4 regions of the Nocardiopsis sediminis genome follow, and region 3 is predicted to be linked to each of the others. Evidence: riboswitches for the same ligand, from Rfam matches in the RefSeq annotation. Region 3 holds a riboswitch; each other region holds the start of a gene.
What was found. A riboswitch is a leader RNA that binds a small molecule or an ion and turns the genes downstream of it on or off. The one in region 3 is predicted to bind cobalamin.

Region 1: another riboswitch for cobalamin. It lies ahead of ACFOVU_RS25345 (putative cobaltochelatase); the one in region 3 lies ahead of ACFOVU_RS19310 (ribonucleoside-diphosphate reductase subunit alpha).
Region 2: another riboswitch for cobalamin. It lies ahead of metE (5-methyltetrahydropteroyltriglutamate--homocysteine S-methyltransferase); the one in region 3 lies ahead of ACFOVU_RS19310 (ribonucleoside-diphosphate reductase subunit alpha).
Region 4: another riboswitch for cobalamin. It lies ahead of ACFOVU_RS15625 (energy-coupling factor ABC transporter permease); the one in region 3 lies ahead of ACFOVU_RS19310 (ribonucleoside-diphosphate reductase subunit alpha).

What each region holds. Positions count from the first base shown of each region.
Region 1 is NZ_JBHSBH010000015.1:634,760-638,902, reverse strand. Features, by position in the region: gene ACFOVU_RS25355 (LLM class F420-dependent oxidoreductase) at 1-652, opposite strand, end outside; gene ACFOVU_RS25350 (hypothetical protein) at 757-1,095, opposite strand; cobalamin riboswitch at 1,309-1,437, shown strand; gene ACFOVU_RS25345 (putative cobaltochelatase) at 1,494-3,602, shown strand; gene cobO (cob(I)yrinic acid a,c-diamide adenosyltransferase) at 3,651-4,143, shown strand, end outside.
Region 2 is NZ_JBHSBH010000010.1:34,711-38,853, forward strand. Features, by position in the region: gene ACFOVU_RS15180 (methyltransferase domain-containing protein) at 1-169, shown strand, start outside; gene metE (5-methyltetrahydropteroyltriglutamate--homocysteine S-methyltransferase) at 271-2,586, opposite strand; cobalamin riboswitch at 2,703-2,938, opposite strand; gene ACFOVU_RS15190 (S9 family peptidase) at 3,150-4,143, opposite strand, start outside.
Region 3 is NZ_JBHSBH010000012.1:266,715-270,857, reverse strand. Features, by position in the region: gene ACFOVU_RS19310 (ribonucleoside-diphosphate reductase subunit alpha) at 1-1,720, opposite strand, end outside; cobalamin riboswitch at 1,860-2,077, opposite strand; gene ACFOVU_RS19305 (hypothetical protein) at 2,267-2,821, opposite strand; gene ACFOVU_RS19300 (NYN domain-containing protein) at 2,865-4,143, opposite strand, start outside.
Region 4 is NZ_JBHSBH010000010.1:140,860-145,002, reverse strand. Features, by position in the region: gene cbiQ (cobalt ECF transporter T component CbiQ) at 1-354, opposite strand, end outside; gene ACFOVU_RS15630 (energy-coupling factor ABC transporter substrate-binding protein) at 365-703, opposite strand; gene ACFOVU_RS15625 (energy-coupling factor ABC transporter permease) at 700-1,425, opposite strand; cobalamin riboswitch at 1,455-1,666, opposite strand; gene ACFOVU_RS15620 (PepSY domain-containing protein) at 2,088-2,888, opposite strand; gene ACFOVU_RS15615 (Na+/H+ antiporter) at 3,126-4,143, shown strand, end outside.

The sequences.
Region 1 (4,143 bases), on a different contig from region 3:
CGATGTCGAAGCCGGCGGGGGCGGCGGCGAGCGCGTCGGCGTACAGCGGGGGGCTGAGCCGCGGGTGGTAGAACATCGGGACCCAGCCGTCGGCGATCTCCGCCGCCAGGGCCACGTTCTTGGGGCCCTCGGCGCCCAGGTACACCGGGATGCGCGGGCGCAGCGGGTGGGTGATCGACTTGAGCGGCTTGCCCAGGCCGGCGCCGCCGGGGTAGGGCAGCGGGTGGTGCGGGCCGTCGCCGGTCACGGGCGCCTCGCGCCGCCAGACCTGCCGCATGATGTCGATGTACTCGCGGGTCCGTTGCAACGGGCGGGGGAAGGGGCGGCCGTACCAGCCCTCCACCACTTGGGGCCCCGACACCCCGATGCCCAGCCGCAGCCGGCCGCCGGAGAGGTGGTCCAGGGTGAGGGCGTGCATGGCGGTGGCCACCGGGGTGCGCGCCGACATCTGGGCGATCGCGGTGCCGAGCCCGATGTCGCGGGTCCGGGCGCCGTACCACGCCAGGGGGGTGAAGGCGTCGGATCCGTAGGCTTCGGCGGTCCACACCGACGTGTAGCCGAGTGCTTCGGCCGCCCGGACGGTCTCCGTCGCGTCGTCGGCTGCGGCCCCCCAGTAGCCCACGGCGAGACCCAGTTCCAGATCGTCGGCCACCGGCGCTCCCTCATTCGTCGTCGCGCCCCTGGGGCGCATACTAGAACGTGTTTCAGTTCGAGGAAAGGGGTGCCGGCGGTCCGCCGCGTCCGTTGGCGGGGGGCTCAGCCGCCTCCGCCTCCGCCGCCGTCCCCGCCCCCTCCGCCGCCTCCACTGTCTCCGCCGCCCCAGCCGCCTCCGCCGCTGTCGCCCCCGCCCCAGCTGAACCAGCCGCCGCCGTCACCGCCGCTGCTCGATCCGCCGTGGTGCGCCTCTTTGCCGCCGTCGCCTCCGGAGCTCCAGCCACCGCTGTAGTCGCCGCCCGCATAGCCGCTGCCGCGTGCCCGTCGCCGGGGCGGCGTGCGCCCGCCCGAGCGGTTGAGGGCCCGGCCGGCGATCCTGACGATCAGCAGCACCACGACTCCGGCCGCCACGACGGTGAAGCCCATTTCGATCACGCCCACGCCTGCTCCTTCCTCTCCATCACGGCCCGCGCCGGGTGCGTTCACGGCGGCGGGATACATCATGGGACGCCAATCCGGTCCGGGCGGTTCGGCCGATTCCGGGCCGGTTTCGCGGGCCGGCCGGAGGCACCCGGCGGCCGGAGGCGCCGCGAGGGCGTGTGAGATCGTGGTGGGCGGCGCCGACCGGCGGGCGACGTGATGCCCCGCCGTCGGCAGGAACCCGGTGTGAATCCGGGGCGGTCCCGCCACTGTGACCAGGGAGCGAACCCGCGACCATCGCCACTGCCGGAAGTCCCGGCGGGAAGGCGGCGGGGGAGCGGCGATCTGGGAGCCAGGAGACTGCCCGGCGCCATGACCGACCCCTATGGGCGTGGACTCCCGAGGAAGGACCGAACAGCGTGGGCGCTTCCGCTCGCTACCCCTTCACAGCGGTCGTCGGAATGGACGACCTCAAGCTCGCCCTGCTGCTCAACGCGGTGTCGCCCGCTGTCGGCGGGGTGCTGGTCCGCGGCGAGAAGGGGACCGCCAAGTCGACCGTGGTGCGCGCCCTGGCCGCGCTCCTGCCCGGGATCGGCGTCGTCCCCGGCTGCCGGTTCTCCTGCGACCCCGCCGCCCCCGACACCGGCTGCCCCGACGGCCCCCACGACACCGGCGCCGCCGCCGAACAGCGTGCGGCGCGGCTGGTCGAACTGCCCGTCGGCGCCAGCGAGGACCGCCTCGCCGGCTCCCTCGACCTCGAACGCGCGCTCACCGAGGGCGTCAAGGCGTTCGAGCCGGGGCTGCTCGCGGCGGCGCACCGCGGCGTCCTCTACGTCGACGAGGTCAACCTCCTCCACGACCACCTGGTCGACCTGCTGCTCGACGCCGCCGCGATGGGGACGTCGCACGTCGAGCGCGAGGGCGTGTCGGTGCGCCACGCGGCCCGGTTCCTGCTCGTGGGCACGATGAACCCCGAGGAGGGCGAGCTGCGCCCTCAGCTGCTCGACCGGTTCGGCCTGACCGTGGAGGTCGCCGCGACCCGCGACCCCGCCGAGCGGGCCGAGGTCGTGCGCCGCAGGCTCGCCTACGAGGCCGATCCCGCCGGCTTCGCCGCCCGCCACGCGGGCGAGGAGGCCGAGCTGGCCGCCCGCATCCGCGCCGCGCGCACGCGCCTGCCCGGCGTGGCCCTGTCCGACGCCGCTCTGCGCCAGGTCACCGCGGTCTGCGCGGCCTTCGAGGTCGACGGCCTGCGCGCCGACATCGTCACCGCCCGCGCCGCCATGGCCCTGGCCGCGTGGCGCGGCCGCACCGAGGTCACCGGCGACGACGTCCGCGACGCCGCCCGCCTGGCCCTGCCCCACCGCCGCCGGCGCGACCCCTTCGACGCCCCGGGCCTCGACGAGGACCGCCTCCGGCAGGCGCTCGACGACGCCGGCGACGACGACCCCGAACCCCCCGATGGCGGCCCCGCCGGGCCGGACGGCGCTCCGGGCGACGGCCCCGAAAGCCCCGCCGGAGCGGGGGAGTCCGACCCGGGAGCCGCGGACGGCGCCGGACCCGCCGACGGCCCCGGCCCCCGGCCGCAGCCGGACGGTTCCGCGGCGCCCGGCGCCGCCGGGCCGCGGCCTCCGGGCACCGAAGGCACCGGAAACCCCCGGGACGGCGGACCGCCGTCCGGCGCCGGTTCCGGCGACCCCTCCGGGGGCGACGGCACCCCCGCCGAAGCCGCGCCCGCCTACCGGCCCCGGCTCTTCAGCGTCCCCGGAACCGGCGCCGGTGCCCCCGGCCGCCGCTCGCGCGCCGAGACGCCCCTGGGGCGCACCACCGGCGCCCGCGTCCCCGCCGAACGCATGGGCGCGCTGCACCTCGCCGCCACCGTGAACGCCGCGGCCCCGCACCAGCGCGCACGCGGGCGCGACGGCCGCGGCCTCATCGTGCACCGCTCCGACCTGCGGGAGGCCGTGCGCGAGGGGCGCGAGGGCAACCTCGTGCTCTTCTGCGTCGACGCCAGCGGCTCCATGGCCGCCCGGCAGCGCATGCGCGCCGTCAAGGGGGCCGTCCTGAGCCTGCTGCTCGACGCCTACCAGCGCCGGGACAAGGTCGGCCTGGTGACCTTCCGCGGGCGCGGCGCCGAACTCGACCTGCCGCCGACCTCGTCGGTCGAGGCGGGCGCCCGCCGCCTGCGCGACCTGCGCACAGGCGGCCGCACCCCGCTGGCGGCCGGCCTGCTCCGCTGCGCCGACGTGCTGCGCATCGAGCGCCTGCGCGACCCGCGGCGGCGCCCCCTGCTCGTGGTCGTCACCGACGGCCGCGCCACCCACGGCGGGTTCGGCGACGCCCAGCGGGCGGGCGCGCTGATCCGCGCCGAGGGGGTCCGCAGCGTCGTCGTCGACTGCGAGTCGGGGCCCGTGCGCCTGGGCATGGCGCACCGGCTCGCCGCCGCCATGGACGCCGTCCCCGTGCCGCTGGAGGAGCTGCGCGCCGACACGCTGAGCGGCCTGGTCCGGCACGCGCGCGGCGCCGCCTGACACCTCGCGACGGCAACGGATCAACCGCAGCAAGGAGAACGACGAGACATGCCGAAGGGCGTACCGACCCACGTGCCCGACGACGGGCTCACCACCCGCCAGCGCCGCAACCGGCCGCTGCTGATGGTGCACACCGGCCCCGGAAAGGGGAAGTCCACCGCGGCGTTCGGCCTCGCCACCCGCTGCTGGGCGCAGGGCTGGGACATCGGGGTGTTCCAGTTCGTGAAGTCCGCCAAGTGGCGCATCGGCGAGGAGCGCGCGCTGCGCGTCCTGGGCGACTCCGGGGAGGGCGGCCGGGTCACCTGGAACAAGATGGGCGAGGGCTGGTCGTGGATCCGGCGCCCCGGGACCGAGCCCGACCACGCCGCCGACGCCGCCGAAGGGTGGGCGCAGATCAAGCGGGAGCTGGCCGCCGAGACCTACCGGCTCTACGTCCTCGACGAGTTCACCTACCCGATGAAGTGGGGGTGGGTGGACGTCGACGACGTCGTGGCGACGCTGCGCGACCGCCCCGGCGCCCAGCACGTGGTCATCACCGGGC
Region 2 (4,143 bases), on a different contig from region 3:
CGACCCGGTCGTCGAGGTGCGCACCAGTGTGTTCACCGATGACACCGCGCTCGCCCTGCTGCACCGGATCACCGACGAGGAGAGCTGGCTCGCCGAGCAGGCCGAGCGCGCCCGCACGAACCGGATCTTCGTGGCGGTGCCGATGTTCCTCGTCGCCGCGCAGGGATAGCCGGTCGCGCTGGCCGGTCGACGTGGTCATACCGGGCCGGGCGCTGTGCGGGCGCCGCGGCGGGCGGGTGGCCGCCCGCCGCGGGGAAAGCGGTCAGCTCGTCACGGCCGGGCCCGCAGGTGGCCGGTGGCCTCGACCAGGTTGGCGAGGGTGGCCCGCACCTCGGGGTAGCCGCGGGTCTTGAGCCCGCAGTCGGGGTTGACCCACAGCCGGCCGGGCGGGAACGCGCCGACGGCGGTGCGGAGGTGGCCCACGATCTCTTCGACGGAGGGGACGCGCGGGGAGTGGATGTCCCAGACGCCGGGCCCGGCCTCGTTGGCGTATCCGGCGCGGGCCAGATCGGCGACGATCGCCATGGCCGACCTCGCGGCCTCCAGGCTGATCACGTCGGCGTCCATGTCGATGATGGCCGCCAGGACGTCGCCGAACTCGGCGTAACACATGTGCGTGTGGATCTGGGTGTCGTCCCGCACACCCGCGGTGGACAGCTGGAACGCGGCGACGGCCCAGTCCAGGTAGGCCGCGCGGTCGGCGGTACGCAGCGGCAGGGTCTCGCGCAGGGCGGGTTCGTCGACCTGGATGATCGAGATCCCCGCGCGCTCCAGGTCGAGAACCTCGTCGCGCAGGGCGACGGCGACCTGGCGGGCGGTGTCGCCTTCGGGCTGGTCGTCGCGCACGAACGACCAGGCGAGCATGGTGACCGGGCCGGTCAGCATGCCTTTGACCGGCCGCTCGGTCAGGCTCTGGGCGTAGGCGGCCCACTCGACGGTCATCGGCGCCGGGCGCGAGACATCGCCGACGATGAGCGGCGGCCTCACGTAGCGGGTCCCATACGACTGGACCCAGCCGTGCCGGGTGGCCAGGAACCCGGTGAGCTGCTCACCGAAGTACTGGACCATGTCGTTGCGTTCGGGCTCGCCGTGGACCAGCACGTCCAGGCCGATTCGCTCCTGCTCGGCAATGACGGCGCGGATCTCGGCCCGCATGGCGTCGCGGTAGGCGGCGTGGTCGAGCGTGCCGGCGCGCAGGGCCGCGCGGGCCGTGCGCAGCTCCTGCGTCTGCGGGAACGAGCCGATCGTGGTCGTCGGCAGCTCGGGCAGGCGCAGTCGGCCCTGCTGGGCTTGGCGGCGCGTGGCATAGGGGCTGATGCGGTGCAGGTCGGCGTCGGTGACCGCGGCGACCCGGTCGCGCACGGCCGGGACCCGCACGATCGGCGACGCCGCGCGGGAGGCCAGGCGGCTTTGGTTGGTGTGCAGGATGTCGCTGATCGCGGTGCGGCCTTCGGTCAGGCCGCGTCGCAGTGTGACGATTTCGTCGAGCTTCTGCCTGGCGAACGACAGCCAGCCGGCGATCTCGGGGTCGAGGCCGGTTTCCAGGGTCACGTCCAGCGGCACGTGCAGCAGCGAGCAGGATGCCGAGACGTCCACGGAACCGGCCAGCCCGAGCAGTGTGCCCAGGGTGCTCAAGGCGGCGCTCAGGTCCGCGGCCCAGATGTTGCGCCCGTTGACGACCCCGGCGATCAGGCGTTTGCCCGGCATGCCGCCGGCGGCGGCGAGGCCGCCGAGGTTGGCCGCGGCGGCGTTGGTGAAGTCCAGGGCCAGGCCCTCGACGGCCGACGTGGCCAGCACCGGCAGCGCGTCGCCGAGCCTGTCGAAGTAGGAGGCGACCACGATCTTGGGGCGCGCGGTCGCGGCCGCCAGGGTGGCGTAGGTGTCGGCGACCTTGGCCAGCACCTCGGCCGGCTGGTCGGTGACGAGCGCGGGTTCGTCGAGCTGGACCCACTGCGCGCCCGCTTCGTGCAGGCGCCGCAGCAGGTCGGCGTACAGCGGGATCACCTGGTCGAGCAGGTCCAGGGGCCGGAACCCCTCGGTACCGGTCGGGTCCTTGGCCAGCAGCAGGAAGGTGACCGGGCCGAGGAGCACCGGACGGGTCTGCACGCCCTGCTCCAAGGCCTCCGCGAATTCACCGAGGGGCTTGCCCGGGTCGAGGGTGAAGCGGGTGCCGGGCCCGATCTCGGGGACGAGGTAGTGGTAGTTCGTGTCGAACCACTTCGTCATCTCCAGCGGGTGGGCGTCTGCGGTACCGCGCGCCATCGCGAAATAGCGGTCGAGCCTGCCGGCGGTGCTCGTTGTGTCCGGGACGGCGGCGAGGTGCCGCTCGGGGATGGCGCCGAGCATCCAGGCGGTGTCCAGGACGTGGTCGTAGAACGAGAAGTCGTTGCTCGGGATCTCGTCGATGCCGGCGTCGCGCAGCTGCGTCAGGTTGTGCAGCCGCAGCTCACGGGCGGTTCCGAGCAGGGTGTGGGCGTCGATGCGGCCTGCCCAGTAGGACTCGGTCGCCTTCTTCAGTTGCCGGTGGGCGCCCTGGCGCGGGTAGCCGTGCACGGTGGCGCGGCTGGTCGCAGTGGTCTGGGTCACGGGGCTCTCCTTCGCGAGTCCGCGTGGACCTGCGGGAGCGCGTGACGAAGCGCGACCGGCACGCGATCGCGATCCGGCGACGACCCACCCGCGAGGTCTCGGCCTGCACCCCACGGTCGTGGGGCGCACAGCGGGCAGGTCTTCGGACTCGTGGGCGTTCCGGCGCACGCCGGGTTCCTACTGGCCATCGCTTCCCGAGCCGGCTGGGCTCAGTGCTGGTCTCCGCGGAGACTGACGGCGGTCGTTCCCACTCACCGCTGCGGGGCAGTCCCGGATTCGCACCGGGTTCCCTCTTACCTCGGCCACCGCCGTGATTCCGTGCGGCGGCCGAACCAGCTGCCCTGCCACTGTAGCGGTTGGCAGCCGGGCTTCAGGGCCTCGATCCGCCCGTGTGAGCGGATCGCGACGAAAAATGAGTTGCAGTCGAAGAAGTGTGACGCGGCTGCTTCCACCATGAAGATGCACGCCGACCTCGGCGCCGGGCCCAGGCCGGTGCGCTGACCGGCGGCCACCGGCCTGGGCCCGGGATGGCAGGCGCGGATGAAGAGACCGCCCGCCGTCGATCAGGACGTGGCCGACGACCGTCGTCCGCCCAGGTGCCGGGCCAGGAAGCGCTCGATGGTGCGGTACAGCTCGATGTTGCTGTCGGGGTTGATGAACCAGTGGCCCTCGGCCTCATTCAGCAGGTACTCGACCTCGGCGCCGCGGGAGCGAAGCGCATCGGCGATGCGGTCGGAGTGGCGGCGGGCGACGCGGACATCGTTGGCTCCGTGGATCAGCAGCACCGGTGCGGTGATGTCGTCGACCCGGCTGATGGGTGAGCGGGCGAGCATGTCGGCCTCCTGGCGGGGGTCGTCGGGGTCGCCGATGTAGCGCAGGTAGCTGTTCTCGATGGCGTTGCGGGCGACCGGAACGACCGACCGGATGAGGTCGGCGAGGTCGGACATGCCGGTGTAGCTGATGGCGGCGGCGAACCGGTCCGGGGTGAACGCGGCCCCGACGAGTGCGGCGTAGCCGCCATAGGAGCAGCCGTAGATCGCGACCCGGTCCGGGTCGGTGTGGCCCTGCGCGACCGCCCAGTCCAAGGCGTCGATCAGATCGTCGTGCATGCGCCCGGCGAACTGGCCGATCGCGGCCTGGGTGTGGGCCTTGCCGTAGCCGGTGGAGCCGCGGAAGTCGACCTGGAGCACCGCGTAGCCGCGGTTGGCCAGGAGTTGGACCTCCGGGTCGTAGCCCCAGCTGTCGCGGTACCACGGTCCGCCGTGCACCAGCAGCACGGTCGGCAGGCCGCGCGGCTCGGCCCCGGCCGGTAGGGTGAGGTGGCAGGGCAGGGCAAGTCCGTCGCGGGCGGTGACGGTGATCGGGGTGACCGGGGACAGCCGGGCTGGGTCGAGGTGCGGGAACGGCCGGAACAGGCGGCGCGCCTGCCCTGTGGCGTGGTCGTAGAACCAGGTGACACCGGGATCGCGGTCGTGGGTGAAGTCCACCACCCACCGTTGCGCCGTGGCGTCGCAGGAGACGTGGGCCAGGTCGCCGTCGGACAGCTCGGCCAGCCGC
Region 3 (4,143 bases):
GTTCCGCCGCCAGCTCCACCGACGCCTCGATGGCGTGGTAGGAGATCAGCTCCATGCTCCGGTCGGCGAAGTCCACCGCGCCCTGCGACGCCATGGGCAGCCGCAGCCGGAACAGCGCGTCCTGGAAGCCCATCAGGCCCAGGCCCACGGGGCGGTGCCGCAGGTTGGCGCGCTCGGCCTCGGGGATCGTGTAGAAGTTCACGTCGATCACGTTGTCGAGCATCCGCACCGCCGTGCGGACGGTGCGGCGCAGCCGCTCGGCGTCCAGCCCGTCGGCGGTGGTGTGGCGGGCCAGGTTGACCGAGCCCAGGTTGCACACCGCCACCTCGTCGGCGCCGGTGTTCAGCGTGATCTCGGTGCACAGGTTGGACGAGTGCACCACGCCGGCGTGCTGCTGCGGCGAGCGCAGGTTGCAGGGGTCCTTGAACGTGATCCAGGGGTGGCCGGTCTCGAAGAGCATGGTGAGCATGCGCCGCCACAGGTCGACGGCGGGCACCCGCCGCCACACCCGGATCTCGCCGGCGTCGGCGGCCTTCTCGTAGGCGGTGTAGGCGGCGGCGAACTCCGCGCCGTAGAGGTCGTGCAGGTCGGGCACCTCATCGGGCGAGAACAGCGTCCACTCGCCCCCGGCCTCGACCCGTTGCAGGAACAGGTCGGGCACCCAGTTGGCGGTGTTCATGTCGTGCGTGCGCCGCCGGTCGTCACCGGTGTTCTTGCGCAGGTCGAGGAACTCCTCGATGTCGATGTGCCACGTCTCCAGGTACGCGCACACCGCGCCCTTTCGCCGGCCCCCTTGGTTGACCGCTACAGCGGTGTCGTTGGCGATCTTGAGGAAGGGGACCACGCCCTGGCTCTTGCCGTTGGTGCCCTTGATGTGGGCGCCGATGCCGCGGACCGGGGTCCAGTCGTTGCCCAGGCCGCCGGAGTACTTGGAGAGCAGGGCGTTGTTGCTGATCCCGTGGAAGATCGACTGGAGGTCGTCGCCGGCGGTGGTCAGGAAGCACGACGACAGCTGGGCGCGGCGGGTGCCGGAGTTGAACAGGGTGGGCGTGGAGCACATGAAGTCGAACGACGACAGCAGCTCGTAGAACTCGATGGCCCGCGCCTCGCGGTCGTCCTCGCGCAGGGCCAGGCCCATTGCCACGCGCATGAAGAACGCCTGCGGCAGTTCGTATCGGGTGCCGTCGCTGTGCAGGAAGTAGCGGTCGTAGAGGGTCTGGAGGCCGAGGAAGGTGAAGTCCAGGTCGCGCTCGGGGCGCAGGGCGGCGCCCAGGCGGGCGAGGTCGAAGGACGCCAGTTCGGGGTCGAGCTGCTCCAGCCGGATGCCGCGGGCGACGTAGTCGGCGAGGTAGTCCGCGTAGCGGCCGGCCATCTGCGACTGGCCGGCCTCGTCGGGCCGCCCCGCGAGGAAGGTCAGGGCTTCGCGGCGGAGCTTGTCCAGCAGCAGGCGGGCGGCGACATAGGAGTGGTCGGGGTCGGCCTCGACGAAGGCGCGGGCCGCCATGATGAGCGCGAGCTCCAGCTCGTCGGCGCGGATCCCCGGGTAGACGGTGCGCCGGGCCTCCGCCAGGACGGTCTCGGCCGAAACGCCCGCGAGCCCGGCGCACGCCTCGCGCACCACCGACGCGGCCCGCGGGAGGGGGTCGGCCCCCGCCGACGCGGTCGACACAGTGGGCGCGGGCGCCGCGCCCAGCGGGGCGGTATCGGTGTCGAGGGTCATGCGTGGCTCCAACCAGGTAGACGTGAACCGGCCGGGCGCTGTCGGGGGGCACGCAGGCAGGGGGCGGCCACGACGTTCCCGTGGCAGGGGTCCCTGATCCGCGGCGGCCCACCCTCGAGGCCCCGTTGCGAGTGCGCGCCGTGCGCGCACACCGGTGGCAGGTCTTCGGACTCGCGGGCGCCGTGGGCCGGATCCGGCCCGGGCCTACTGGCCGTCGCTTCCCGGACGCTCAGCGCCCAGTGCTCGTTGACGGCGGTCGTTCCCGCTCACCGCTGCGGGGCAGTCCCGGATTCGCACCGGGTTCCCTCTTGCCTCACCGGGGAGGCGCCCCGGTGAACCACCAGCGCGAGCGATACTACATCTAGTGGCACCCGACGTCGAACACCGCAATATGAGCGTGTGTCACGCCGTTTCGCGGATGACAGGATGATCGGTCGTGTGCTAAGCGAAGCCCACCCAGGGCGGGAGCACCGGTCCGCATCCGCGCAGCACGAAAACCGCCCGATCCGCCGTACGAAGCGGGCGGGCAGGCCGCCACGGCGGCGCTCAGCCGTCGATCAGGCGGTCCAGGGCGTCCTCCTCGAAGCCGAGGTCGACGCGGATCCGGTAGCGGGTGCGCAGCAGCTCCATGAGGAGGTCGTGCACATAGGGCGAGACGTCCTGGTGGCGGAACCGCTCGACCCCCAGGGTGGCCCAGACGTGGGCGCCCTTGAGGTCGCCGTACGCCTGGAGGGTCTCGGCGATGTGGATGTAGGTGGGCAGGTTGCGCGGGCCCTCCGAGCGCAACCGCTCCAGCTGGGCGTAGGCGGTGTCGGCGAGGTCGAGCTCGAACAGCGCGCCCGCCTGGAGCGCGCGGGCGTCGATGATGGTCACGCCGCCGTCATCGATCGCCCGCTGGTAGGCGGCCGACGCGCGCTCGAACTCCTGCGCCATCTCCCACTGCTCGCCCGCGCGCACGAAGAGCTCGGCGCGCGAGATCTCGCTGTCGGAGTCGACCCGGTTGGCCAGGCGGAGGAGCTCCGCCGCGACCTCGACATGGTCACCGGACTGCACCGCCCGGAATTCCAGCCGGTCGAGATCGGCCGTCGTCACGCGGGTCACCGGCACCCTCCCTAGGTCCTCATCGCTCCGCCACACCCGGTCATCAGCTCCGTGCGCGTTCGAGCGCGTTCCAGAAGCCCTGCCGCAGGGCGTCGCGGACTTCGTCGCGCAGCAGGAAGTCGATCGGCAGCGCCGACCCCTGGAGCAGGCGTGCCTCCAGATCGGAGGGCATGCGGGGCCGGCGTACGAGCACCGCCTCCAGCCACAGGGCCGGGGCGTCGCGAGCGATGGACTCCGCGAAGTCGTTCCCTTCCTGGCGCGCGACATTCACGGCGTCGTCGATCGTGCGCGCGCCCGATGATCCCGGGGGGACGTACCCGACGGTGCGGGTGGGGTTGGTGTAGGGCCCGTGCTGGACCCGTTGGTCGGGGCGGGGGCCAGTACCGGGTCGTGAGTCCGTGGGTGCTTCGGCGGGGGTGCCGAAGCGGGACTCAGTTCCCGTACTGACCCCAAAAATAGGGTTTGGGCCGGTGTTACCTCCGAACCCGGGGTTCGCTCCGGTGTTGCCGCCGTAGCGCGGTTCCGGTGCCGGAGGCGGGGCACTCCGGGCCGGTGGTGCCTCGCGCTCGTACTGGTTGCCCCCGCCCATCATCGGGTCGCGGTGCGATCCGGCGACCGGGAGGGCCGGCTGCTGGTGCGGCGGCGGTGGCTGTGGCGGCCGCGGCTGCTGCTGCGGCGGTGCGCCGTAGCCGCCCTGCGGGCCGGCCATGCCGGGGTCCTGGCCTGTGCTGGGCAGGGCGTAGCCCGCGTTGGCGCCGTTGGGCGGGTTCGCCGCCATGCTGGTGTGCGCACCGGTGGGCGGGTTGCCCGCCATGCTGGTGTGCGCGCCCGTGGTGGGGGCCGGTGGCGGCGCCGGGCCGACCGCCGGGAACCCGTTGACGTCGATGGGCCCGCTGTTGCCCGAGCGCGGGGTGTCGACGCCGCCCGCGCCCTGCGGCGCCAGGTGGTCGCCCCCGCGCTGCTGGGCCAGGGTCTGGCGCATGGCACGGAGCTGGTCCATGGCGCTGCCGGTCATGGCCGGCTGGGCGCCGGTCCCGGCGAACATGGCCTCCAGCCCGCCCGACGACGACCCGGCGGGTTCCACCCGCGGGGACGAGGGGTGGGCGGTCACCGGCTGCCGGGAGACCTCGGGGCCCGTGCGTGCCCGGCCGTTGCCTAGAGGGGTGGTGGTCTCTCCGGTGTCGTCGGCCGAGCCGCCGGCGCCCGAGAGGAGGTTGACGTAGGGGCGCAGGTGACCCGCCCCGATCTCGATGAGGTCGTCGCATTCGCGGCGCAGCGAACGCGAGATGGTCCAGTTGCCCTCGACCGAGATGTGCACGACA
Region 4 (4,143 bases), on a different contig from region 3:
GCCGAGCTGGCACACGAGTGCCGCCGCGGCGCGGGCACTGATCTCCGCGGCCCAGGCGGTTCCGTCGGGCGTCCACGCGAGAAGCCCGTCGCCGCCCCCGACCCCCACCAGCAGGGTCGCCGCGCCGGTGAGGATGAACGCCAACGGTGCCCACGCCGCCCGGGCGAAGGCCCGCGGCGGCACCTGCGCCGGGCCGAGGGCCGCCGCCAGCGCGACCGCCGCCGTCAGTGGGGCGCCCGGCCAGGCCGGCAGCGTCAGCGCGCATAGGAGCAGGCCGCCGAAGAAGGCCCCCTTGGCGGCGGGGTGGACCCGCCGCCACGGGCTGCGGTAGGCGGCCGCGTCGATCGCGAGCATGCCGCGCCGGTCAGCCGGAGTCGCGTGTGCCCGGATCGGGCGACCGCTCCGCGCGCAGCCGGCTACGGGTCCGGGCGGCGCCGAAGTAGTAGCCGATCACCCCCGCGCCGATGGCCGCCTGGAGGGCGAACAGGCCGGATTCGACCTCGCCGGAGGGGGCCTCGTAGAGCGGGGCGAACCAGGGTTCGTAGCCGGGGCGCAGCTCGGTGACGGCGTCTTCGGCCTGCCCGTCGGCCCCGGTGAAGGGCTCGGCGAGGTGGTCGCCCGCACCGATCAGCAGGGGCAGCACGGCGATGGCGGCGACCGCCGCCACCAGGAGCCAGGTCGTCGAGGTCTTGGGCACGGTCACACCGCCTTTCCGTCGGCCGCCGCCGGGGCCGCGGGGCCGCCGGCCGCGCGCAGCACGCCCAGGCGCAGCAGCTCGCCGCGGCTCGCGGTGGTCAGCAGCCGCATGATCACCACGGTCACCAGGCCTTCGATGACCGCGAGCGGCACCTGAGTGACGGAGAAGATCGCGCCGAACTTCACGAACGACCCGACGAGGCCGCCCGCCGGATCGGGGAAGGCCAGGGCGAGCTGGAGGCTGGTGACCGTGTAGGTGCTCAGGCTCGCCAGGGCCGCGCCGGTGAACACCGCGGCCCCCAGCGCCGTCGTCTCGGGGAGGGAGCGGGTGGCCGCGCGGACCAGCCGGTAGGCCCCGTAGCCCACCCACGGGCCCACCACCGCCATGGAGAACACGTTGGCGCCGAGCGTGGTCAGCCCGCCGTGTGCCAGGAGCAGCGCTTGGAACAGCAGGGTGATCGTGCCGAGGGCCGCCATGACGGGCGGCCGGAAGAGGATCGCCCCCAGGCCGGCGCCGGTGGGGTGCGAGCAGCTGCCCGTCACCGAGGGGATCTTCAGGGCGGACAGGACGAAGCAGAAGGCGCCGGAGGCGCCGATGAGCAGTTTGGCGTCGGGGTCGGCGCGGACGGCGGCGGTCAGGGACCGTACGCCGTGGACGACGAAAGGGGCGGACGCAGCGGTCCAGGCGGCTGCGTGCTGCCACGGCAGAAAGCCTTCGGCGATATGCATATCAGGAGACCCATCTCCAGCACCTCGTGGACGGTCGTCACGCCGTGGCCGGTCTCCTGGCTTGCGGGTCAGCGCCCTCCGCCGGCCTTCCCGGCGACGCCCTCGCAGGCGCCTCCAGTGACCGTCGCCGCCCGCACCGCCGGAGGCGGTGGGACGGGGCATCGGACTACCCGTTCACAGTGGCGAGGGCCGCGCCGGTTTCCCACCGGACTTCCCGAACACCACGGCCCCACGACAGTACGGCGGCATATGGTCCCGCGCAATAGCCCGTCTCCGCACCGGGGGTGCGGCGCAGGCGAGGGGGTACCGACACCGTCGGCCGGCCGGCGAGCCCTCCGTCGCCCGGATACGGCGGTCGGCCGGCCCGGTCGTGACGGGGTTCAGCCCTCATCGGAGAAGGCGACCGGCCCCGAACCTGTGCATTCACCGGGCCCTTACCGCTCGCCGGGATCGGGGCATCGTCGGCCCCGGCGGAAGGCGCCCCGCTCACCGGCCCGTCCATGCCGTTCACTCCGGAGTCCGCGCCCGAGGTCGCGTGGGTTCCGTTCGTCGGCTGGAAAAGCCCGGCGCGCCCGAAACCGTGTCCTCGGGGCGGCCGCCGGGCCCGATCACCTTGCCGGTGATCGGGTACTTCGCGGGGCCTCTTGGCGGACGTCGCGGGTTCAGTCGTCGGTGCGGGTGTCGATGACCTCGCCGGCGGCGTCGAGGAGGACGTCGTGTTCCCGGCCGTCGGCGGCGCGGACCTCGGCCTCCCAGCCTTCCCAGCCGTCCTCGTCGGTGCGCTCCACCTCGGTGGCCTGGGCGCCGTCGCCGATCGCCTGCTCGGCGGCGGTGGCGACCGTGTCGCGGTCGGCTTCGGGGCTGTCACCCGTGTTCTGCCACGGGGCGGGGCCCTCGGGGGCACGGAAGGTGGTCCCGTTGATCGTGAAGGCGTCGGCGTCGCGATTGTCGTCGTCATCGTCGCGATCGCCATCGTCGTCGCGGTCGTCATCATCGTGGTCGTCATCGTCATAGCGCACGTCCAGGGTGACCTCCCGGCCCTCAAGTGCGCGCAGTTCGTCCAAGACCGGGTCGGTGGTGCCGTCGCCGTCGAGGTCGCCGGCCTCCGGGTTCGTCAGCAGCCACTCCTCGGGGCCGAAGTCGACGTCGACGTCCGCCACCCGCCAGTCGTCGGGGTCGTCCCCGGCGCTGAGCACGCCCGTGAGCTGCTCGGTCCCGGCGGCCGGCTGCGTCGACGCACCGGCATGGGCAGGTGCGCCGTTCGACGCGCCCGCATCCGCAGGCGCCCCATTCGACGCGCCCGCATCGGCAGGCGCTCCGTTCGACGCGCCGCCCGCGGTGACCGCGCTGACCCGGATCGGGTCCGCCGGCTGTTCGGGATCACCGGCCAGTACGTAGGCCCCGGCTCCGGCGGCCAGCAGCCCGGCGGCGGAGGAGAGGAGGATCGTCGTCCTGGCGCGCATGGCAACTCCTTGTCAGCGGTGGTTCGGGGTTCCAGCATCCGGCACCGCGATGAGGAGGGGATGAAAGTGGTCTGAGCCCCTCTTCATTCTGAGATTGGGCCGCTCTTCATCCTGATCTCGAGGGGCGTCCCGGCCCCTGCCTCGGGCGGCTCCCCCGCTTCGCACCGCCCCGGGTGAGAGTGTCGCGGCCCGGCCCCGTTGCCCGCCGGGCGGATGATGATCGCGGGGGGAGGACCTGTGGCGGCTCTGGAGCTGGTGGTGATGCTGGGCGCGGTCATCCTCGTGTGCGGCGGGCTGTCGCGGCGCACCGGGGTCGCGGCGCCGGTGCTCCTGCTGTTGGCCGGGATCGCGCTCGGGTTCGTGCCCGCTCTGCGCCGGATCCACCTGCCGCCCGAGCTGATGCTGCTGGTGTTCCTGCCCGCCCTGCTCTACTGGGAGGCGCTGACCACGTCGCTGCGGGAGATCCGCGCGACGCTGCGCGGCATCGTCCTCAACAGCACGCTGCTGGTGGTCGTCACCGCCGCCGCCGTGGCGGTCACCGCGCACGCCCTCGGCCTGCCGTGGGGGCCGGCGTGGGTTCTGGGCGCGGCGGTCGCCCCCACCGACGCCACCGCGGTCGCCGCCCTCTCCGGGTGCCTGCCGCGCCGCACCGTCACCGCGCTCAGAGCCGAGAGCCTGGTCAACGACGGTACTGCGCTGGTACTTTACGGCATCGCCGTGGGCGTCACGGTCGGATCGGAGCCCTTCAGCGCCGGCGGCATCGGCGGGCGGGTCGCCCTCGCCTACGCCTGGGGCATCGCCGCCGGTGCGCTGATCGCCTGGCTCGGCGTCCTGGCGCGGCGCCGCGTCACCGATCCCCTCCTCGGCAACGTGCTGATCCTGCTGATCCCGTTCTGCGCCTTCCTGCTCGCCGAACTCGCCGAGGCCTCCGGTGTGCTGGCCGTGGTGGTCTGCGGGCTGGTGATGAGCCGGGTCGGGCCGCGCATCGGGGTGGCCGCCACCCGTCAGCAGACCATCGCGTTCTGGACGCTGGCGACCTTCCTGATCAACGCGGCGCTGTTCGTCCTGGTGGGGATCGAGGCGCAGACGACGCTGCGCGCCCTGGTCAGCACCGACCTGTGGGCGGCGCTGGCCGGCGTCGTGGTCGTCTGGGTGGTGATCGTCGCCGTGCGCTTCGCCTTCCTCATCGTCGCCGCCTACACGATCCGACTGGTCGACCGCCGGCCCCAGCAGCGGCTGCGGCGGATCAGCAACC